3 regions of the Chryseobacterium sp. 22458 genome follow, and region 1 is predicted to be linked to each of the others. Evidence: riboswitches for the same ligand, from Rfam matches in the RefSeq annotation. Region 1 holds a riboswitch; each other region holds the start of a gene.
What was found. Region 1 has a riboswitch for cobalamin ahead of ACTJJF_RS00290 (acyl-CoA thioesterase). Riboswitches for the same ligand answer to the same signal wherever they lie in the genome.
Positions count from the first base shown of each region.

Region 1 (7,806 bases):
TCGATTCTGATTTTGTCTTCATTTTCATCTCTGTCCTGATCATCATCATTAATGCCGTCACCATCAAGGTCTCCGTCTATATTGATTCTGTTTTTATTCATAGAAATTACCCGTGCTTTCTGTGGTACTACAAGTTCGTAGTTAACTCTGTAATCTCTGAATCTATGCTCATACGGATACTTTACGAAGTTGGGAAGCATTACTTTATTGTCAACAACTTCTACCGGAACAGTAAGCTGAATAGGGAAGTTATATCCGTTTCCTTCTTTTTTGATGATAAGATAAGGTGTTTTGATATCCGGCTTTCTTGTCACTTCTACAGAAACATAGTCTTCTTCATAAACGTTTCTCTTATCTGAATAAATATCATCATTATATGCTTTGTAGTTCTGCGGGATGCTTACCTGCTTCATATCTACATATACCGTGTCAGAAGTTGTGTTGATCGCTATATTTTCAGTATCTTCCTTACTACCTCTGTAGATCATGTTTTTCTTGGCCATGCTGATGCCGAAGTAAGTTCCAAGCCCGATCAGAAGAAGGAATAAACCTCCCACAACCCATCCGATGTTTCTCAGCTTTGTTTTTGGAGAGAAAATCTTGATGCTTAATAAGCTGAAAAGAATTGCAGGAATTAAGCTTCCGATCACCATCATGGCTGCCAGTACTTTATCCAGCCCCTGATCATCCATATAGAATCTGATCTCATTAGCTCCGGGGAAGTCCGTGTCCATTCCGAAAAGCCCGAATAATACAAATACCCCGATGATACTTCCTACTGCCATCAATACGAAGATTCCTCCTACAACATATTTCAGTATATTCCACACTCCGCTTCCTGCGTTATTGATGTAAGGTTTGTTTTCGTTGTATATCTCTCCGACCCTCTGAGTAGATTCATTGGCAAACTGTACCAATTTATTAGACTCATTCTTAAGATTGTCGAAGTTCATAGGCTTTCCCTGCATTTTCAGGAAATCTGCTGCGGTTTCAGCTTTTGGAAGTACGATCCAAAGGATTACATATAGCAGTGCGATCAATGAAGAGGAAATGGCTGCTGTGAAAATTCCCAGAACGAAAACTCCAAGCCAGATGGCTCTCATGGCAGTAATATCCATTCCTACATATTGAGCTAAACCGGCACATACCCCTGCGATCTTTTGTTTTTCAGGATCACGGAACAGTTGTTTTTTGTCTGAATAGCTGGTTCCTGAATTGGTATTTTTAGTTGTGTTTTTTTCAGAAAAATAAGCTTCTTCCTGTTCTTCTATTTTCTCAGGAGTTCCGATCTGTGCGATTACTTTTTCTACATCTGTATCGTTGATCACTTCACGTTTTCCAAGAGAGTCTTTGAAGATCTCCACCATTCTTATTTCTATGTCATGCATTACCTCATCTGCCTCTGAAGCATCCAGTGAGCTTCTAAGGGCGTTCAGGTAATCGCTGAGCTTTATATATGCGTGTTCTTCTATTGTAAAAGAAAAACCTGCGAGTCCTATTGAGAGTGTCTTGTTCATAGCTTTGTTTTTTAATTTTGTTGGGTGATTTGGTTCACTGAGGCTGTCAGTTCATTCCACGTATTGAGAAGTTCATCCAGGAAAAGTTTTCCTTTTTCTGTGATCTGATAATATTTTCTGGGTGGTCCCCCGGTAGATTCTTCCCATCTGTAGGAGAGAAACTCTCCGTTTTTAAGTCTTGTAAGAAGAGGGTAGAGGGTCCCTTCCACTACATCCAGTTTTCCTTTTTTCAGTTCATCAATAAGATCGGAAACATACATTTCACGGTTATTGATGAGACTTAGAATACAGAATTCCAGAATTCCTTTTCGCATTTGCGCTTTGGTATTTTCAGTATTCATCTTTGATAATTTTTGTTAATTAAGGTTATCGTTAGAAAAATGCCCCTAGCTAGTTGAGCGTATTCTAATTTTACATTACAAAGATATGTAAATAAAATGGTATTATGCAATACAAAGTAGTGGAATTTTAAAATAATTATTATAAGTAACTGATAATCAGTTTGTAATTTTTGTGCTGTAATTTTTGTGAAAATAAATTTAAGTAGAAAATAGTAAGATGTCTTTAAATTTTATATAAAAAAAATAGAATGTCAAAGTTTTAGAAAAGGAAATAAAAGAATGAAATACATATATGGTTTCACTAAAAAAGTGCGAAAAAAACAGATCTATAAAAAATAAAAAGGGGTAGAATTATTTGTATCTTTGGAAAAACAAAATGATGAATTTTAAAAATTTATTTAAACTCTATTTTGATGAAAGTAGGGTTTTTGGTCTTGATATTCTCCGGTTCTTTGCGATCATGTTTGTTGTTGTTGGCCACGGTTTGATATATATGCCAAGAATGGTTAAAGGAATTGTATCGTATTTTATTTTTGATGGAGTTACTATTTTTTTTGTTCTAAGTGGTTTTTTAATTGGAGGAATTTTAATTAAAGTACTGAATAAAGAATCATTTACCTTTAAAACATTGTTGGAGTTTTGGAAACGGAGATGGTTTAGAACACTTCCAGCCTATCTTTTAGTATTAATACTTTTACTTGGATTGAATATCATTTTTAATGAAAAATTTGTTTTTAATTCAGAAATTATAAAATACTTTTTATTTCTGCAGAATTTTAAAACACCTCACCCTTCTTTTTTCCCGGAAGCATGGAGTTTGAGTATTGAAGAGTGGTTTTATCTGATTTCGCCGATAATGATCTTTTCTTTAATCAATTTTTAAATTTAAGTGTAAAAAAAGCAGTCTTAATTACCATTATATCAATCATAGTATTTACTACATCTTTCAGAGCATATAGACTGTTATTCAATGTTTCTGTAACTGATATTGGCATCTGGGATTTATATTACAGGAAGCAGGTAATAACAAGGCTTGACAGTTTGATGTATGGTGTTTTAGCTGCATATGTTAAGGCTTACTACAATCGGTTTTTTGAAAGTTCAAAAAAATATTTTTTTTGTGCCGGCCTAATATTAATGGTTGTACATCAATATTATTTAAACTATGGAACCAATCCCTTTTTTGACCAAGTTTTAAGTTTTTCTTTTACATCAATTTCTACTATGTTTCTGATTCCCTTTTTAGATTCAGTAAAATCAGCTCCGAAAATCATTTTACAACCTATTACATACGTCAGTTTAACGTCCTATAGCATGTATCTTATACATTATTCGCTGGTTCAAAAGTGGATTATAGGTAAGGTTGATTTTTTTAAGAGTTCCATAATGTTAAATACAGGGGTAACTTTTAGTGTTTTTTTTATTCTTACAATAGGACTTTCAATTTTGATGTATAAATATTTTGAAATACCTACAACAAAATTAAGGGATGGACTGTTAAAGGGTAAGTCACAAAATATAGAAAGCATTTCTACATAAAAAGTCGGGAAGTTTTCATTTATTTCAAAGTATATAGTGGGAAAGAAGTTTTCAGAATGTAAAGAATTATAATGGTTTCAAATCCTTCAGATAATGGTTTTGAATTTTGAAATCGGTATTATGATTCGTATTTTTGTTATGAATTTAAAAACACTTCAAATCCATATACTATGACTATGAATCTATTCAATAAGTTTAAGAGTCTGTCGGCTTTCGTTGTTCTGGGACCTTTGTGCTTTGCACAATATCAGTTTGAAATCAAGAATGTTTCGAAAAATTATAGCGCTGTCATTCATTCTGAAAATTGTTATGAAAGCAGGTGTACAGACAAGGGAACAGTAGAACTGTTTAATAACAGCAATACCAAAGTGCAGACCTTTGTATCTGATGACCTGGTCATAGACCTAAAGCCGGATCAAAAGCCAAAGCCAGGAAAAATGATGGAGCTGACCAAAGACCAGAACTCTATTATCATAGATGATTTTAATTTTGACGGTACCGAAGATATAGCCGTAAGGAACGGAAATATGGGGAACTATCACAGTGCTTCTTATGATGTATATGTCTTCAACAGTACCAGAATGAGCTTTGTAAAAAGTAAAGAGCTTACAGACCTTGCATCAAACGGATTTGATTTTTTTGGTGTTGATTCCCAACGCAAACGCCTGACTACTTTCGGAAAATCCGGTTGCTGTGATCTTTTTACTACAGAATACGTCGTAATCCCCAATAAAGGGCTGGATAAAGTTTTTGAAAAAGAAGTGGATATGACCAATGAAGATCGTGTAAAAGTGATTACGAAAGAAAAAATAAAGAATAAATGGGTAACCAAAACCAAGATTTACTCATCAGAAGAATATAATAAATTAAAGTAAGATGAAGATACAGAAAGAGATCGATTTTATTCTGGCCGTAGATGCCCTGAAGAATGTTCAAAGAAGGAATTATAATGCGGATGATACCAGAAGAGAGAATACAGCAGAACACTCATGGCAGATCATTATCCTGGCGCAGATCCTTTATCCCTATGCTAAAAACCGGGCAGATATCGATCTTTTAAGGGTGATCAGAATGCTTTCCATTCATGATCTGGTAGAAATTGAAGCGGGAGATACATTTCTTTTTGATGAAAAAGCCATGGTAGGAAAGTTTGAGCGTGAAAAAGCCTCGGCACAAAAAATCTTTGGAATCCTGGATGAACCTTTGCGTACGGAATTCTTTAATCTGTGGCTTGAGTTTGAAGAAGAGAAAACACCGGATGCTATTTTTGCGTGTTCCATTGATAGAATCATGCCGTTTATTCTGAACTCCCATACCTCAGGAAAAAGCTGGACAGAAGCCGGGGTTACCGAAAAACAAATCAGAAATATGCTTGAAAATGCAATTACAAGAGCTTCGGATGAAATGGGGGAGGCTTTTGAGCTGCTGCTGAACAGAAGCCTGGAAACTGAAAAGGTTTTAAAGTAAATATTTTAAGCAGGAAAATAATAGATTCGGGCGGCCAAAGGCCGCCCGAATCTATTTATAAAATCTGAATTGGTTTTTTGAATTCATCAATGGCAACAAAAGTGAAGTCACCTACGATAGCCTTTTCTCTTTCATAAGAATACATCTGCTCTGTGTAGATCTCAACACTTACTTTCATACTGGTTTTTCCAACGTATGAAACTCTTCCGATCAGTTCTACAATCGTTCCGGCAGGAATAGGCTTTTTAAAATCGATCTTGTCACTGCTTACGGTTACTACTCTCTTTCTTGCAAAACGGGTAGCTGCAATAAAGGCTACTTCATCCATCAGCTGCATGGCTGTACCTCCGAAAAGAGTATCATAATGGTTGGTGGTGTTTGGGAAAACCGCTTTAAAGATTCTGGTTTCGGCAGCTTCAATTCTTTCTTCTGTAGTCATATTTCATTATTAATTAAAGCGAAATGAAATTGTATCAAAACAACAGAATAATGACAGGAACCTGGGAAATTCCTGAAACAATCCATCAGATCAATAAAACTTCAGATCGCGAAAGTTTTTTGTTTAAGAAAAAGGCAGGTCTCCTGACTTGTAACATCTTTTATCTCCTTCCCATGCCTCGCACAGTGGATCTTTTGATAAAGATTTCAGTTACTTACAGTTGCGCGACAGTCCGTGATTTTCACACGGTTCCCTTTTAATCTGCTGCTAGGCAGAACCAGTTTCTGTGATGAATAAGCGTTAAACTTTTCGGGGGCAAAAATAATGAATTTATTCCGGATTATGGTAAATAATCTGGCTGATCACTCTTCCTTTCTTGATGGTCCACAGGGTAGTATATCTGTTTTCCCCGGTACCATTGATCATATAAAGAAAAATATTATCATTGTCTAGGGCGGTTACTCCTACGTTTTCAAAATCCATAGTCGGCTGAAACATATTCTTGATCGCTTCTCTTACGAAAACCGAACCTCTTCCCGGCTGTTGTACCCGGATCGATTTGATCTCTGTCATTCCTTCAGGAAGATCATTCCCTATTCCCCATGGCTTTACTTTGTCGATGGTAAGAAGTTTGCCTTCTGCATCTTTTTCTTTCTTACGGTAACCGGCATTGGAAGGGTAGACATCGATCACTACTTTGCTTCTCTGGGCTGTAGGAACCTTCGGGTCGGAGTTGTCTGTGAAGATCATTGATCTCCCGTTCTTAGACTTCGATGGGGTATAGGCCGGAAGCTGGTCTATATAAGCAATCCGTTCTTTATTTACCATCCCTTCCCTGTCAAGGGTTTCGTAGCGTACAAACGGCTTATCTTCATCCTGTTTTTCAGGATATTTGATCCAGATCCATTCCGTTTCTCCGGGAGCGGGCTTTACATAAACAAATACATCCCCTTTACGCATACGGATTTTATCTACAATTTTTCTGTAGTTATCTTTATGTACACGTACATTGGCATATCCTTCCTCTGCTTTTACAACTCCAAAAGGAACCTTATTCTGGCCTTTAACAAAGGTTAGAGAAAAAATACTGAATGCGGACAGATAAAATGCTTTGTTGATGAAAGTCATTGCGAAAATTTTTTGATCCCCAAATATATAAATTAAATGCGGAAGAGAATGATCTTGCAGTACTTCCTGCTATCTTTTATGATTCAGATGTCTGTTTTGAAGGCCCATAAATAGATTCGGGGGCATTTTTAAGGAAATATGAAAATATTCCGTAGAAAAGAAGAATGACCAGAAATAAAACGGCCGCTAAATAAAAAGCAGTTCCAAAACCATAACTGATCGTTACTCCGCCCCCTAATCCCATTCCGATTGTATTGTTTCCAAGTCCCTCCATTTTGGATTGAAAGGTCCAGTAAAATATTAAAAAAGAAAGAAGGCCTATCAAAGAAAATACAATATGATACAGGTATTTCTTCCTGACACTTTTTATCAGCTGAACAATAATTCCTGCAATGGCAGCCAGAAATGCAATAATAATAAGAGGGCTGGGAGGAATATTTTCATTATCTTTTTTATCCTGGGATTCATTCAACGGCGAATATTCACTGTCTGTATCTGATGACTGACTGGCGGTCTCATTCCCGAATGCAGAACCAAAAGGGGAGTTCTTTTTCAGGTTTTCTTTCATCCGTTTACTCATATCTTTTTTGGAAACTCCCGTGATCAGATCTGTTCCTTTGAGAGACATCAAAGTGGTGTCACCACATTTTATCAGAAAAAAAGGAAAGAAAAAACACAGGATGATCACCGTATAACTTGGTATCGGCAACAGATCTGAAAGTACTTTTAATGGTTTCATAAATTATTGTTTTCCTTAAAAATAGGAAAAATATCAGATAAGACATAAAAAAGAGAGCACTTATCAGTACTCTCTCTTTGTTTATTTGCGTTAATGTAATTTCAAATCACTTAAATTCTCTCAAGCTCATCCGCATCAATCGTCGTCTTAAATGTGCCGTAATTGACAATCACCTTGTTTCTGGAAATCTTTTCAATCGTTCCTACACTTGTACTTCCTGTGATACGCACACGCTGGCCTATCTTCATCCAGACGGCACGATCGCTTTTACGTTTCTCTTCAAGCTTTTCATTGGTTTCGGCAATTTTTTCAATGACCTCTTCCTTTTTAAGCTGCTGAGTGATCTTTCTCTTTACAACCTGAAGGCGTTTTGATTCATCTTTGTCTGCCCCAAGCTTTCTGAATTTTTCCTGTTCCAGCAGTTTTACAAAGTCTTTCACAACATCTTTTCTCGACTTTCCTTTGGTATAGCTGTCAATGAAAGTCTCAATTTTGTTTCCAAACTGAAGCTTACGATGCTCCTCTTCATACAGTTTCTGGAAATTAAACAGTTTCTGCTGAAGCTGGTCGTTCAGTTTCTGAAGGTTATCACGCTTATCTTCTACAGATTCTTTTCGTTCAGCAAGGTCGGATTTC
Region 1 is NZ_JBQEOA010000001.1:52,289-60,094, forward strand. It holds gene ACTJJF_RS00265 (PspC domain-containing protein) at 1-1,517, opposite strand, end outside; gene ACTJJF_RS00270 (PadR family transcriptional regulator) at 1,529-1,858, opposite strand; gene ACTJJF_RS00275 (acyltransferase family protein) at 2,235-2,741, shown strand; gene ACTJJF_RS00280 (XAC2610-related protein) at 3,568-4,272, shown strand; gene ACTJJF_RS00285 (HD domain-containing protein) at 4,274-4,864, shown strand; gene ACTJJF_RS00290 (acyl-CoA thioesterase) at 4,920-5,303, opposite strand; cobalamin riboswitch at 5,420-5,600, opposite strand; gene ACTJJF_RS00295 (hypothetical protein) at 5,634-6,431, opposite strand; gene ACTJJF_RS00300 (hypothetical protein) at 6,508-7,170, opposite strand; gene ACTJJF_RS00305 (endonuclease MutS2) at 7,281-7,806, opposite strand, start outside.

Region 2 (7,806 bases), on a different contig from region 1:
GAAGGTAAAACTCCCCGCCTGAATGGGAAATATCATCCGGACAGGGAAATTCTGATTGAGGATATTAAGAAATTATTGAAATAGAGAAGCTGGAAGAATGAAGCTGGAGGCAGGAAGTACTCCCAGCCTCGATCTTCCATCTTCCAGCCTAATAAAAAACATTGTTCAACCATAAAACAAAACGTTATGAAGATTTTGAAAATAGCTGCTGTAAGTGCAGTTTTTGCGGCCCAGTTCACACTGGCTCAGTTTAAGCAGACACCTCTGCCATATGCTTATAATGCATTGGAAGGCTCCATCGATGCCCAGACAATGGAAATTCACTATTCAAAACATGGAGCAGCGTATGCCGCTAATTTGAATAAAGCCATTGCAGGAACCCCACAGGAAAAACAAACCCTGATCCAGATCCTTGGTGAAACTTCCAAGCTGAGCCCTGCAGTGCGAAATAATGCAGGTGGTCACTACAACCATGAATTGTTCTGGACTATTCTTACGCCTGAAAAAAATACACAGCCCTCTGCAAAATTAGCAAAGGCGATTAATGAAACTTTCGGAAGTATGGATGCTTTCAAAGAAAAAATGAGTAAAGCGGGAGCAGATCGTTTCGGTTCAGGATGGGCGTGGTTATCTGTGGATAAAACCGGGAAATTATTCGTTTCTTCAACACCGAATCAGGATAACCCTTTGATGGATATTGCAGATGAAAAGGGAACTCCCATCCTCGGAATTGATGTGTGGGAACATGCTTATTATCTGAAATACCAGAATAAAAGAGCAGATTATCTTTCTGCCATATGGAATGTGCTGAACTGGAAAGAAGTCAGCAAAAGATATGATGACGCATTAAGCAAAAAATAAGCTGATGAAACTTCTTTACGGCATGCTCTTTACCTTTTATATGGTGTTCAGACCTCTGATACCGCTGGCGGAGTATGCCGTAAATTATAATTACATCGTCAACACCCTCTGTGTAAATAAAAGTAAACCTGAGATTCACTGCAACGGAAAATGTTACCTCAGCAAACAGCTGGCAAAGACCGGCGATTCAGAATCTTCACCTTTACAAAAAACAAAAAATTCAGGACAGAAAATCCTGGATATCTACATTCTTCCTGAAATTGCAGAAATCTCTGCTATGGAAAATTTTCCGTTTTTCCATTTCATATTCATTGATGAAACAGCTTATTCTTTTCTGTTTCTGAAATACATTTTCAAACCACCGGTTTTTTAAGGTATTCATATTATTATTCAACCACAAAAGTCACAGTGCATTTTCTTATTACATCAATAGTTTTAAGATTATGACCTTTGACAGGGCACTGGTATACATTAAAATAAGATTTTTAAAAACTTAAGTGCTCTTTATCCATACAGCATTTCACTTAAATAACTTAAGTGCTAAAATTTTGGTGCCTTTTGTGGTTAAAAACAACGCTGTTACAGCAATTCAAAATTAATCCAACTTAAAAAATCAACAATGAAAATTTATAAATTTTTATCACTATTCTTTATCGCCTTTACTTTATTCACTGTATCATCCTGTGATAGCAGCAGAGATGATGATAACCCGCAGGATACCACGCCGGGAAATATTCAGATCAAATTTGAAAACGGGTTTAATAATCTGGGAAATATTGTTTTAAACCAGACGGTGCAAACCTCATCACAGGGGCAAAAGCATAATTTTTCTTCCTTAAAATATGTCATAAGTAATATCACCCTGATCGATGAAGGCGGAAATGAATTTAAATACAATGAAAACAATCCGGATAAAGGAGCATTTATCGTAGATCAGGCAGATGCGGTAGCCGGCGTGGTGTATCTGAATTTAGCCGGGATTCCGAAAAATAATTATAAGAAGATCAGATTCGGATTGGGAATCAGTCAGAAAGCATATTTGCTGGGACAGGACGGTCAAGCAGAATTCTGGACCAAAGCCAAACAGAAAGGAATGTCATGGTCATGGGCTGCAGGGTATGTGTTTGTAAAACTTGAAGGAAAATACGGTGCTGATTCTGCTACTAAAGAATTCATGAATCACACCGGAAACATGGGAAATACAACAGCCAATAACACCCCGGATCTATACCGTGAGATTACGTTGAATCTGCCGGTTACTGTAAGAGTTACCGGAAACATCAGGCCTTCCATCCATATTTTAGCAGACCTGAATCAGTTTTTAAGTGGTGATAAAGCACTTGCCCTCACATCAGCTAATGATATGATGATGGGATCCAGCCAGCACCTTGTGGATGTTACCAATAACCTTACCAAAATGTTTAAAGTAGATCACGTTCACAATGATTAATTTTTCAATTAAAACGATACTGGTTCTGCTAGTGTTTCTTCTAGGTTGTATCTCCTGTTCTGATGAGGTCATACAGCCGCTGGAGAAAGATGAAGCTTACCGTTTACAGTTTCCCTCTTACTTTCCGGAAATGTCTTTTGACCAGTCTTCAAATCCTGTGACCAAAAACGGGGTAGAGTTAGGAAGAAAATTATTCTATGAAGGGAGGCTTTCCAGAAACAATACTATTTCATGTGGGTTCTGTCATATTCAGGAAAATGCTTTTACCCATCATGGCCATACGGTAAGCCATGGTGTGGATGACAGGATCGGGATCAGGAATGCACCCCCTATACAGAATATGGCTTTTTTGAAAAAATACATGTGGGACGGGGTGATCCATAATCTGAACGAACAGGCAATCAGCCCTATTACAGACGAAAATGAAATGGACAGCTCCATACCTGAAGCCATCTCAAAGCTCAAAAATGATCAGAAATATAAAAAGCTTTTCAGGGAAGCTTATGGAGATGAAACCATTACAGGAGAAAGGATTTTAAAAGCACTCTCACAGTTTATGGCCACACTGGTTTCTGCAGATTCAAAATATGACAGGTACAGACAGGGAAGGGAGCAGTTTACCTCGGAAGAATCCCAGGGTATGGCATTGTTTAATCAGAAATGCGCATCCTGCCATAGTGGAGAGCTGTTTACAGATGAAAGCTTCAGAAATACGGGAATGTATTACAATACTGAGTTTAAAGATGCAGGCCGCTACCGGGTCACCCTTGATCAGGCCGATTGGATGAAATTCCGGGTTCCAAGCCTGAGGAATATAGAATATACAAAGCCTTATATGCATGACGGAAGATTTTATACCCTGGAAGCAGTCCTCAATTTCTATTCGGACCATGTGGAAGATAATCCGAACCTTGATCCGCAGCTGAAACCAAACGGACGTACGGGAATTGCGATGAATAGCCAGGAAAAACAGCAGATCATAGCTTTCCTGAAAACACTGTCCGATAAAAGTTTTATATCCAATCCAAAATTTGCAGAATAAATGAGAGAAAACATGAAGAAGATAATATTGATAATAGGCCTGGTCTTATTCAATCTGAATCAGGCAAATACCGGAGACAGTGTTTATGTTGCTCCTGAAGGCTATAACGGGATCAGTTTTTATGATGATTGTGATGCCTGTGGCTGTGCTGCAGGAAACGGATCATCCGGTTTTGAATCTTTGCTGAATCCACAATTTATAGGAATCAAATATTTTGCACAGCATTATAAGGCCAAAGAGAATTTATTTATAAAAGACCTCACTCAGGATCAGTATTTCAATACACTTCAGATCTGGGGTAAAATTCCTGTGACAGAAAAGTTAAGTGTATATGCCAGTCTGCCATTTCACTTTCACGAAAAAAAGACCATGCAGGGCGATATCAGAATCAATGGAATCGGTGATCTTAATCTGATGGGAATTTACAGGCTGATGAAGTCGGGTGATAACTTTCACCAATTGAGCGGAGGTCTTGGAGTGAAAGTCCCCTTGGGTAAATTTGATGAAAAAGGGATATCCGGTGTCAATCCGAGCTTTCAACTGGGAACCGGAAGCTGGGATTATCAGGCTGCTTTGAACTATAAATTTCAAAAAAATAAAATAGCCGTATTGATCAATACAGATTATACCATTAAAACTGAAAACAAAAAACATTACCGCTTCGGAAACCAATGGAATTATGCAGCGACCGGATTTTATCAGATCTCGGCAAATGAAAAAACCATATTTTCTGCTAAAACCGGAATTCAGGGTGAAGTGTATGCACAGAATAAACAATTTGGTGAGGGTTTGCCCAATACTGCCGGAAGTGCATTATATGGAAAACTGGGATTTGAAGCCTCCTATAAAAGGTTCAGCCTGGGAAGTGAAGTGATGCTTCCGGTGTATACCCATCTTGCCGGTGGTGATATTGAAGCAAAATCAAGGTTCAGTATATTCCTGAATATTGGAATATGACGGATCATGTAATAAACATTTTATAGATACAGATATTTTTTATGAAATGTTTTTCTGTCCCAAATAAAGAATAAAAGAATTTGTACATTCTTGGTTAATAAAGAGAGGCTATTTCATTATTGGAATAGCCTTCTTTCTGATTTTGATAAAATATTAGGAGCTTACATTGAATGTAATAAGTGGTGCCAGCTGTCATTTTTATTCTGTTGACCTAAAATTATTTCTTTATTTAAAAGTATTTTTAAAGCCTCCGGATATATAATATTGTAAATCATTTTGTTGATAACAAGATATAGCAATAATTTTCTATCTTTGCCGAAGTTTGGTGAGCCGTAAAAAGCTCTTAAAAGGGAATCCGGTGAAAATCCGGGACAGACCCGCTGCTGTAAGCTCCGCACCAAAGTTTTTGAAGAATATATCCACTGTTTTTTAATGGGAAGGATTTCAAAAATGGAGTAAGTCAGAAGACCTGCCAGAAAATTAAACGTTTGACGCTTTCGTGGAATAAAGCTTAGAACAACAATGATTCTGTGCAGTGGCAGCTGTGCTTTGTCGTTGCGTTCTTATATCCATTAGCGTCATCATTACCCTGAATGAGCTAATGGTGGCAAAACTGATTACATCTCAATTTCATAAAATTGTTTTCACCGCTTTGGTGTTGACCTCTCACTTTTTGTTTTCCCAAACAAAGAAAAAAGACAGCTTAGAAACAGAGACCATTAAGGTTATCAGCCTTTACAAAAAGAATTTCAAAGAAATTATTCCTGCACAAATCATACAGGGAGAAGAGCTTGAAAGGCTTAATAGTCACTCTGTAGCAGATGCTCTGCGGTATTTTTCAGGAGTCCAGATCAAAGACTATGGAGGTATCGGAGGTTTAAAAACAATTAATATCCGCAGTATGGGAAGCCAGCATGTAGGCGTTTTCTACGATGGCATCCAACTGGGAAATGCACAAAATGGACTTGTTGACCTGGGAAGATATTCACTGGATGACCTGGAAGAAATATCGCTGTATAACGGGCAGAAAAGTGAAATCTTTCAACCTGCAAAAGATTTCGGTTCATCAGGATCCATCTATCTCCAGCCTAAAACACCTGTGTTTAAAGGAAACAGGAAAATGAATCTGGTCATAAGAGCAAAAAGTGCTTCCATAGATCTTTTCAACCCTTCATTCCGGTTGGAACAGAAAATTTCAGACAGAGTTTCCTCAAGCTTCAGCGGAGAATTTATGCAGAGTGACGGAATTTACAGATTTCGTTACGCCAAAAAATACCCGGACGGGCAGCAGGCTTATGATACCATTGCCAGAAGACAGGATTCGGATATTAAAGCAAAACGTTTTGAAACATCCGTCAACGGAATATTCAATAACGGAAGCTGGAATGTAAGGGGGTACGGATATATTTCAGACCGGGGAATGCCTGCGCCTATTGTTAATGGCCGCTTTGGGGGCAGGGGAGCAAGACTTTCAGATGAAAATTATTTCGTACAGGCCCATCTGAGAAAAAAGCTCTTCCCTAAATTTGAAACCCAGCTGAAAGCAAAATTTGCTTATGATTATACCCATTTCATGGATACCGTTCGTTCGCAATCTATCATTTATACAGATAATGTCTATATTCAAAGGGAAGTATATCTTTCTTCTTCCAATATCTATTCTATCACCCCGAATTGGGACGTCAGCCTGAACGGAGATTTCCAGTACAATAACCTGGATGCCAATCTGGACAATTTCTCTTATCCTACCCGTTATACTACATTAGTGGCTTTGGCAACCACATATCAGTGGAACAGGTTTAAAATTCTGGGAAGCCTTTTGGGAACATTCACTTTCGAAGAAGTAGAAAAGAACAAAAGACCGGGAGACAGAAGAGAATGGACGCCGGCTGTATTTATGAGCTATCAGCCTGAGATCATTCCTGAGCTTACCCTCAGGGCTTTTTACAAGAAAATCTTCAGACTGCCTACCTTTAATGATCTCTATTATACCAATATCGGAAATACGTACCTGAAGCCGGAATTTACTAATCAGTATGATGTAGGATTTACTTATAGAAAGAATTTTAACAGCAACAGTTTCTTTAAATTCTTTTATGTTAAAGCAGATGGTTACTACAATAAAGTACAGGATAAAATTGTAGCGGCACCAAACGGAAGTATGTTCCGTTGGCTGATGATGAATCTGGGACTGGTTGAAATTATAGGAACAGATGTGAATGTGCAGACTGAAATGCAGCTCGGAAAAGTAAGATTGAGACCCTTGCTTTCCTATACATATCAAAGTGCGAGAGATATGAGTGACCCGGAAGATACATTCTATCGCAATCAGATTCCTTATACACCATGGCATAACGGGGCATTCAGCCTTATGGCAGACTATAAAGACTGGAGTTTCAATTACAGTGCCATCTATGTGGGGAAGCGGTATGATGTGAACCAGGATAACATTCAGTACAATTATGTACAGCCCTGGTATACGCATGATCTTTCTGTTCAGAAAAAATTCAGCTGGGCGAATCATCAGTTTAAAGTAAGCCTTGAGATGAATAATATCTTCAATCAATACTATGATGTAGTGATCAACTATCCGATGCCTGGAAGAAATTTTAAACTTATTCTAAACTTCACCCTATGAGAAAACTAAACTTTTATTTTTTATTTCTTGTATTGGCTTTTCTTACTTCGTGCCGTACCGATGACATTATTGTCCGTCAGGAAGTGGTAGAAGGACTTCCTTCGGAAAATACAGTGATAAAAGGATTCTACATGCTGAATGAGGGGAATATGGGAAGTAATAAATGCACCCTCGATTTTTTCGATTATACCAAAGGAACCTATTACCGGAATATCTATGCGGAAATCAACCCCAATGTAGTGAAAGAGCTGGGGGATGTGGGAAATGATATCAAAGTCTACGGCAGTAAACTGTATATTGTAGTCAATGTTTCCAATAAAATTGAAGTATTGGATGCCAGAACGGCTAAGCGGATTACTTCCATTCCATTGCAGAACTGCAGATATTTAGCCTTCAAAGATGGAAAAGCCTATGCCAGCAGCTATGCAGGACCTGTAGCGATCAATCCTAAAGCACCAAAAGGAAAAGTAGTGGAAATAGATACCACCTCTCTTTCCATTCAACGTGAAGTTGTCGTGGGATATCAGCCTGAAGATATGGAAATTGTAGGAAATCAATTATTTGTTGCCAATTCCGGGGGCTATAAAGCTCCCAATTATGATAATACCGTTTCTGTAATAGATCTAAACAGTTTTACGGAAATCCGGAAGATAGATGTAGCCATTAATCTTCATCACATTAAAAAAGACAATTACGGGGATTTGTATGTAAGCTCAAGAGGTGATTACTATACGGTTCCTTCCAGTTTATATCTGGTAGATGCCACAACAGGTATGGTGAAGAAAGACTTTCACATCGCAGTAAGTGAAATGACCATTGTGAACGATAAACTTTATTTCTACGGAAATGAATTCAATT
Region 2 is NZ_JBQEOA010000003.1:149,757-157,562, reverse strand. It holds gene ACTJJF_RS11715 (SCO family protein) at 1-84, shown strand, start outside; gene ACTJJF_RS11710 (superoxide dismutase) at 187-861, shown strand; gene ACTJJF_RS11705 (hypothetical protein) at 866-1,234, shown strand; gene ACTJJF_RS11700 (MbnP family protein) at 1,481-2,311, shown strand; gene ACTJJF_RS11695 (cytochrome-c peroxidase) at 2,304-3,353, shown strand; gene ACTJJF_RS11690 (transporter) at 3,366-4,310, shown strand; cobalamin riboswitch at 4,617-4,801, shown strand; gene ACTJJF_RS11685 (TonB-dependent receptor plug domain-containing protein) at 4,912-6,948, shown strand; gene ACTJJF_RS11680 (YncE family protein) at 6,945-7,806, shown strand, end outside.
Region 2: another riboswitch for cobalamin. It lies ahead of ACTJJF_RS11685 (TonB-dependent receptor plug domain-containing protein); the one in region 1 lies ahead of ACTJJF_RS00290 (acyl-CoA thioesterase).

Region 3 (7,806 bases), on a different contig from region 1:
TAAGTAGTTGTTTTTACAGGAACCTTTTCGAAATTGGCTATTGAGATCAGAAATTTTTCAAGGGCAATTTCAGAATTCGACTGGCTTTTATAGATCATTCCTCTTATGGCGTAGCTTGTGGCTGTTTCTATATACTTTTCCGGTGTTCTGTCCGGAATTTTTGCCAGATACTGATCTGCTTCATTCAGGGTTTCAAGGCTTTTGCTGAAAAGTTCCATTTGCTGGTACTGTATGGCTACCATAACCAAAACGCTGACCTGCTTTTTAGGATCATTTATTTTTTGTGAAAGTTCTTTAGCTTTTAAAATATATTTCAATGATTCATTAAAATCCCTCTTCGCAATATTGGCAGTGGAAAGCAGCATATATATTTCAATGGAGGTATTGATGTCATTGTTCTGTTTTAATAAATTTTTTCCGATCCGTATAGCATTGTCAGGATTATCATAAATTTCAAGACGTGCTTTTTTTATGACAGCATTATTTCCGCCATGTTGTGCCTTCATAAAGATACAAAAGCACAGGCAGACAATTATTGTAAAGACGGGCTTCATGATGTTTTGTTTTTACTGATTTCCTGAATATAGGCATTGGGAGACATCCCGGTAACCGATTTGAAAACCGTAGTAAAGGCACTATGCGATGAAAACCCGGAATATTCAGCCAGATAACTTACTTTATAATTAAGAAATAAGGGTTCTGTTCTCAGAAGATGAGCAATATGGTTGATTCTTAATTCGTTAATATACCCGTTGAAATTCTTTCCTTTGCCGGTATTAATGACTTCAGAGAGGTATTTGGTATTGATCTCCATTTGGGAAGAAAGTGCGGATAGTGACATATTTTTATTCAGATAACGATCAGATTGTTCGAATTCTTCAAGTTTCTTGAGAATTTCTTCCTCTTTTTCCTTTGAAATTTTACCAGAGTCTTTCCCCGGGACTTTTTCTGCAACTTCAGCCTTTTCTATTGACTGGTTTGTCAGAGAGCCGGCTTTCTGTTTCAGTTGGCTCTGCTTTTCAAAAAAATCAAATTGCTTTTTTAAGTCTTTATTTTTATTTCTGATGATCAGGAAAAAGACCAGTAATCCGATGAAGGTCAAAAATAAGGTAAGTATAAATAACCAGAGCGATCTTGAATAATTCTGCTTTTGAAACTCAAGATTTTTATTCTGGTTGGTTTCCATGAGCTTTACAATATACCGTATCCCTTCTCTTGTATGAGCATCGTTCTGGGACTTCAGGTCAGTATAGGATTTATTGTATTGGTGATATTTTACATCGTCATGGAGAGCAAAGTAATTCCTTGACAGAGATTCATAGATTTTGACTTTTAAATTGTTGAAAGGCAGCTTTTCGATCAGTGATAGACCTGTTTCCAGTTTTTCAGCAGATGTTGTATAATCCTGTTTTAAAAAATAATATCGGGATAAGCTTTCATACGCTAAACTGAGAAGGAAGGGCGAATTTTTTCTTTGTTCAAGGTCCGAAATCACATTTTCTATAAGTTGTTTAGATGCTTCCAGGTTATTTTGTCTCATCAGATAGGAAGACCGGAAGACAGCGTTTTCAATCCTTATGATCCTGTTCTCTTCATCATGATGGGTAAGGTATTGGTCACTTTTAGCGAGATTTTCCAATCCTGCACGATAATTTTTATTAATTCCAAAGTTGATAGCCTGCAGTTGGAAAAGCTTGGCAGCTGTGGTTTTTAATTTCGGATCCGTACTTTTTGCTAGCCTGGAATCAGATAAAAGGGCTGTAATGATTTTCTTTGACTGGTTATACAATCCCAGATTCTGATATTGATCGGCAAGGCTATAATCTCCAAAAACCTGTAAGAAATAAGAAAGATCTTTTTTCAGATCAGCATCTTCTTTTTGAGAATAAATATTGACTGACTGTACATAGTCACCTTTCATAGCAAATGCCTGTGAAATGATGTTTTGGAGTATTATTTTATGCTCCGTTCCCTGGTCACTTACAAGAAGCCCCTGTGAATAGCTGATGCAGTCGTCAGGATTCTGATAGAGTTTCTGGAATGCCTTATCTGCCAGAATCTTGAAGTCGGGGCCGGATTGTCCATTAATCACAATGGAATACAGTATAAACAGCAACCCTAAAATCCGTCCACTACTTTCAATCATTTTTCCGGATAATATATTGCTTTTTAATTTTTTTTGAATGATTCTTCTGAAATCTGCTTTCAAAATGAATTGTTTTTATATTGTTTGTTATCAGTATTTTATGTTTTTAATTCTTTTAAAATTCATGAATTGTGAAAGTCAAATCCTTTCATTTTGGTAAATATAAGATTAATATTGTTTTCAATAATTCCAAATACTAAATATAATAATATATGAGAAAAAGTTACAAAATGTCAATGAAAGTATTGGTTGCTTATTTCTTTCTTAATTTTAATCTGACTGAAGCACAGCTTACGGTAATGGGCCTTGGAAATTATAATGTAGGCTCAGTTTCTGACAGTGGAATCGTGAGTATGCATACCAGTGCCGGCGGAATATATAAATGGACTGCCGCAGGAGGACTCGAACAGATAGGAATGATTTCCAACGGATATCCGGCTGCAGGAAGAACGGTTGTTTCCAATGACGGAAAGAAAATAGCTTCTTCAGTTACCAATACTGCAACAGGCTTTAATGAGATATCAACTTATGATATAGCTACCTCTACATGGGTAAACAGAGGAGGGCTTGTACCTACCGGCTGGGATGGGAGCGTAAGCTCTACATGGGGAATGTCTCCGGACGGAAATACGATTGTAGGACTGGGCTTTCTTACAGCAGCCAATGCACATGCTGTGAAATGGGATGAAACCGGTGGAGTGGTAGATCTGGGAAGTATAGTGCCGGGAAGAAGTTCAAGAGCAAATGCCATCAGTGCCAACGGAATGGTGATCGTAGGATGGCAGGATGAGCCAACAGGTACGAGAAGCGGTGCAAAATGGGTAGACGGAACAGAGACGTTTATTACAGATGGTAACGGGAATAATGTAGGTGAAGCCGGTGGTATTTCTGCTGACGGAAACACGATCATAGGGGCCGGAAATCCTAATCCTTATGTCTGGAATGCAACCAACGGGCTCACTTATATAACGCATCCCAATGCTTCATTCTTTTTCAAAGGAGGGGCTACAGGAATTTCTGCAGACGGTACAAAGGTTATTGGATACTACAGAGCATTCGGAGCACCGCCAATGTCAGGGGAAGGTTTTATCTGGACATCGGAAAGCGGACGTATCAATCTGAATGATTATACAGTGGGATTAGGTATTAATACCAACGGAGTAACGATGGGCCTCCCTCTTGCTATTTCCCAGGACGGAAAGAAAATTGCAGGTATGGGGACTGATTCTTCCAATCAGATGGTTGCTTTTTATCTGGATCTTACCAGCTACCTGTCTACCAAAGAAGCAGTGAAAGATAAAAACATGATCAGTATTTATCCTAATCCGGTTGCTGATGTTCTGTATTTCAAGGGAACAGGAAAAATTGAAAAAGCGGAAATATATAATATGGTCGGGCAAAAAGTGAAAACATTTGATGCTATAGAAGACCGTATCGATGTATCATCTTTATCGAAAGGGGATTATATTCTTCAATACTCAATTAAAAGAGGGCAACAACAGACTTATAAATTCATCAAAAGATAATTTTCATATTAAATACAAGTAGTGGTATGAACAGCTGTTTTCAGTAATGAGAACAGCTGCTCTTTTTATTTATATGGAAAACATAGTGTTTTGGTGGTTTTTGTCTAATACATTTAAAAAACTATCTTTGCAAAAATTTTGGTTTCCAGTATTTTGGAATGAAAAGGGAATCGGGTGAAACTCCCGGACTGTCCCCGCAACTGTAAATCGCAATAGAAATTTCTGTAAAAAACCACTGTGAAAACGGGAAGGTACAGAAAGCGAAAGTCAGGAGACCTGCCGGAATTATAATTTTAAAAAAAACATATTGCTTTCGGAGGAAAAGTAAAAGAATATGGGTATAAAAAGATCTTTAGTACTGTTTTTTTCGTCTTATGGCTGTTTTCTTTTAGCACAGGAGAAGGCCATAGATACTGTTTATGTTTTCGACAATCAGATGAGCAGAGTGAAGCTCTTTCATCCCGTGAAAACCATCCCGGCAGAAGAAGTTGAAAAAAACTCAACCAACCTTTCCGAACTTCTCAGATTTCAATCTCAGGTTTATATTAAAGAAAATGGACGTGGAGCGGTTTCTTCTCCATCTTTCAGAGGAACTACGGCACAGCAGACCGCTTTTGTTTGGAACGGAATCAATATCAACTCTAATTTTTTAGGACAGGGCGATATCAATAATATTGCTGCGTTCGGCTATGACCAGATCGGAATAAAAGCCGGCGGAGGAAGTGTTATCTATGGCAGCGGAGCCATTGGCGGAAGTATTCACCTCAATAATACTCTTGACTTTAATAAAGGTTTTCACGGAGCTCTGTTTTCTGAAGTAGCTTCTTTTAATACCTATAATAACTTTGTGAAAGGTTCTTACAGTAATGATAAGTTCAGTTTTAAGGTTTCGGGAAATTATTCTGTAAGTGAGAATAACTATGAAGTGGATGATATGAAGTTTATTAATACAAATGGACGTTATTACAATACAACCTTCAATGTAGGAGCTTCGTATAAAATAGCTGATGATCATAAAATTTCGTGGCAGAGTCAGTTTTTTGATTCCTCACAGCACTATCCCGTATACGAGGATACGGCAATAAAAACAAAATATGAAACCCAGAGTGTAAGAAGTCTGCTTGCCTGGGACTGGAATAAAACGAAATTCAGCAACTCATTCAAAGCTGCTTATACGGAAGAAAATTTTCAGTATTTCGGTTCCCTGGATTTGCCTAAATCAAGCGGTGGTACCGGAAAAAATTACATCCTGAAAAATGATTTCAATTATTTCCTGAATTCAAAATGGAATATTAACGTGATCGGAGAGTTTCAGGTAAATAAAGGAGAAGGCTATCAGAGCGGAATAAGAAATGTAAGCCGAAATGTAGGGTCTATTGCCGGATTATTGAGATATTTTGCCACAAAAGACTTACGTTTTGAAGGAGGAATAAAAAAAGATTTTGTAGAAGATGTCAACTCTCCGGTGATGTATTCCGTCTCCGGAAAATGGAATGCTGTAAAATGGTATGATGTAAGCTTTAATGTGTCAAAAAACTTCAGATATCCGTCATTTAATGATATTTATTATGAGCCGGGAGGAAACAAGGATTTAAAACCGGAAACTTCTACTCAGGCAGATATGACCCATGAATTTAAAATAGGAGCCTTCAGGCTTACGCTGTCTCCTTACTATATGGGAGCCACTAACCTTATTGCCTGGTTGCCGACCGCTATGGGATATTGGCAGGCTTTTAATATCAGTAAAACAGAATCTTACGGGTTGGAATCCCAGTTGTCTTTTAACAAGCAATTCGGTAGTCATAAGTTTAAAGCAAATGTAGGTTATTATTATACAAGATCTATTGATAAAGAAACCCAGAAGCAGAGACCTTATGTTCCGATGCACAGAGGAGTGGCCAACATTGATTATGAATATGGCTTTTTAAAATTCTTCGCACAAGGACAATTGAATGGATTAACGTATACTGATGCTGATGAACATAGAATGACAGCTATTGATCCTTACTTTATTTTAAATGCCGGCATTTCAGCTACAGTTTTGAAAAAGTATACCTTAGGACTTAAAGTAAATAATATAACAGATACTTATTATAAAACTGTTGCTTTTTATCCTTTACCTAAAAGAAACTATAGTATTTATGCAGCAATCAATTTTTAAAAATTAAAATTAATATATTATGAGAATAACTAGGTTTTTAACTGTATTATTCGCCTTCGCACTACTATTTAATATATCATGTAGCAGCGACAGCATTACTTTTGATGAGTCACCAATCACTTATCAGAACGGATATTTTATTGCCAATGAAGGAAACTTTAATTCTTACGGAGCGAATATTATGTTCCTTACGAGAGATCTGTCTCTTAAGCAAGATAATATCTATGCTTATAACAATGGTTCTACTGAACCGTTAGGTGATGTGCTTCAGACCATTGCTTTTAATGGAAATAATGCCTATCTGGTAATGAACAATTCTAATAAGATTGTGATTGTAGACCGTTTTACCTTTAAAAAAGTAGGAGAGATTAAAGAGCAGCTGAATAACCCAAGAGGTATTGCTTTTGCCAATGGGTTTATTTATGTTGTAAATAATAATTTAAATGTTGGAGGCGCTAAAAGTGTTACAAAGTATAAAATCTCTGACAAATCGTTTGTAAAGAAAATTGACTTTACAGAGAGCATAGACAAAGTGGTAGAAGCCGGAGGAAATATTTTTGTTCAGAATGCTACTTTTGGATACGGAAATAAAATTACCTATATCAATACTTCCACAGACGCAACGACAGAAATTTCAATTCCAAACGGAGATATCAACAGAACCATTTCTTACAACTCTGATGTTTACACTATTTCCGCAACAACAACAGATTCTTATATCTATAAAATTTCAAGCACGGGGGCTTTAACACCTGTTATAACATTAACCGGGATTGCTAATGGGACGAATCTTCAGATTGATAACGATAAGTTCTATTTCAGTTCTGCCAATAAAGTATATACTACAAGTGTGAAAAACCCAACGGTTCCTAGCAGCCCATTATTAACTGCTGCTGATGGTGGACTTTATTATACATTATATGGATTTAGTGTTATTGACGGAAGAATTTTTGCTTCAAATGTTAAAGAATTCCAATCCAATAGTGAATTAAAAATATATTCAGCAACTTCAGGGGCTGAAATTTACACTATTAAGGACACTGGAGGCCGAGGAGCTAATGGAGTATTTTTAAATCAATAATACTTGTACTGCAAGCAATGAAAATATAATTTTTTATTTTTTTTCATCATTTGTGTTTTTTTCCGGCCGGTTTCGAAGAAACCGGCCGGCTTTGTTTCCAATGGAAACAAAGAGCCCGGCGGGATGGAACATCCCGCCGGGCTCTTATTATATTCAATAAAGATTTAAATTGTCAATCCCAGTTTTCCCGCTTCAGCAATCACAAATTTCGTAGCTTCTTCCTTTTCATTAGGAATCTCACCTTCCAGAATTGCCTCCTTTACCTTCTCTTTCAGAATCCCGATTTCACGGCCAGGCTTAAGATTAAACATAGCCATAATCTCCTCTCCGGTAATAGGGGGCTGGAAATTCCTTACCTGATCCTTTTCTTCTACTTCCTTGATCTTTACCGCTACATATTCAAAATTCTTTTTGAACTTTTCTTGTTTTCTAGAGTTTTTGGTTGTAATATCAGCCTTGCAAAGCGTAAAAAGATCCTCAAGATTTTCCCCGGCATCGAATAAAAGTCTTCTCAAGGCAGAATCCGAGGCATCATCCGTAATCAGAGCGATAGGGCGGGAGGAAAGCTTTACCATTTTCTGAACATATTTCATATCACTTCCCAATGGCAGTTTCAGGCGCTGGAAAAGAGTTTTTACCATTTTTGAACCTAGAAATTCATGCCCGTGGAAAGTCCAGCCTGTACCTTCCACAAACTTTTTCGTAGGAGCTTTTCCAATGTCATGGAGTAAAGCAGCCCAACGAAGCCAAAGATTATCAGTGTTCTCAGAAATATTGTCAACAACTTCCAGTGTATGGTAGAAATTATCTTTATGAGTCTGCCCTTCAACCTCTTCTACACCTTTTAGTTCGATCAGTTCAGGAATCACCAGCTTCAGAAGCCCCGTTTGCT
Region 3 is NZ_JBQEOA010000008.1:117,365-125,170, reverse strand. It holds gene ACTJJF_RS21090 (hypothetical protein) at 1-554, opposite strand, end outside; gene ACTJJF_RS21085 (helix-turn-helix domain-containing protein) at 551-2,209, opposite strand; gene ACTJJF_RS21080 (T9SS type A sorting domain-containing protein) at 2,359-3,672, shown strand; cobalamin riboswitch at 3,795-3,970, shown strand; gene ACTJJF_RS21075 (TonB-dependent receptor plug domain-containing protein) at 4,007-5,833, shown strand; gene ACTJJF_RS21070 (DUF5074 domain-containing protein) at 5,853-6,914, shown strand; gene ACTJJF_RS21065 (CCA tRNA nucleotidyltransferase) at 7,079-7,806, opposite strand, start outside.
Region 3: another riboswitch for cobalamin. It lies ahead of ACTJJF_RS21075 (TonB-dependent receptor plug domain-containing protein); the one in region 1 lies ahead of ACTJJF_RS00290 (acyl-CoA thioesterase).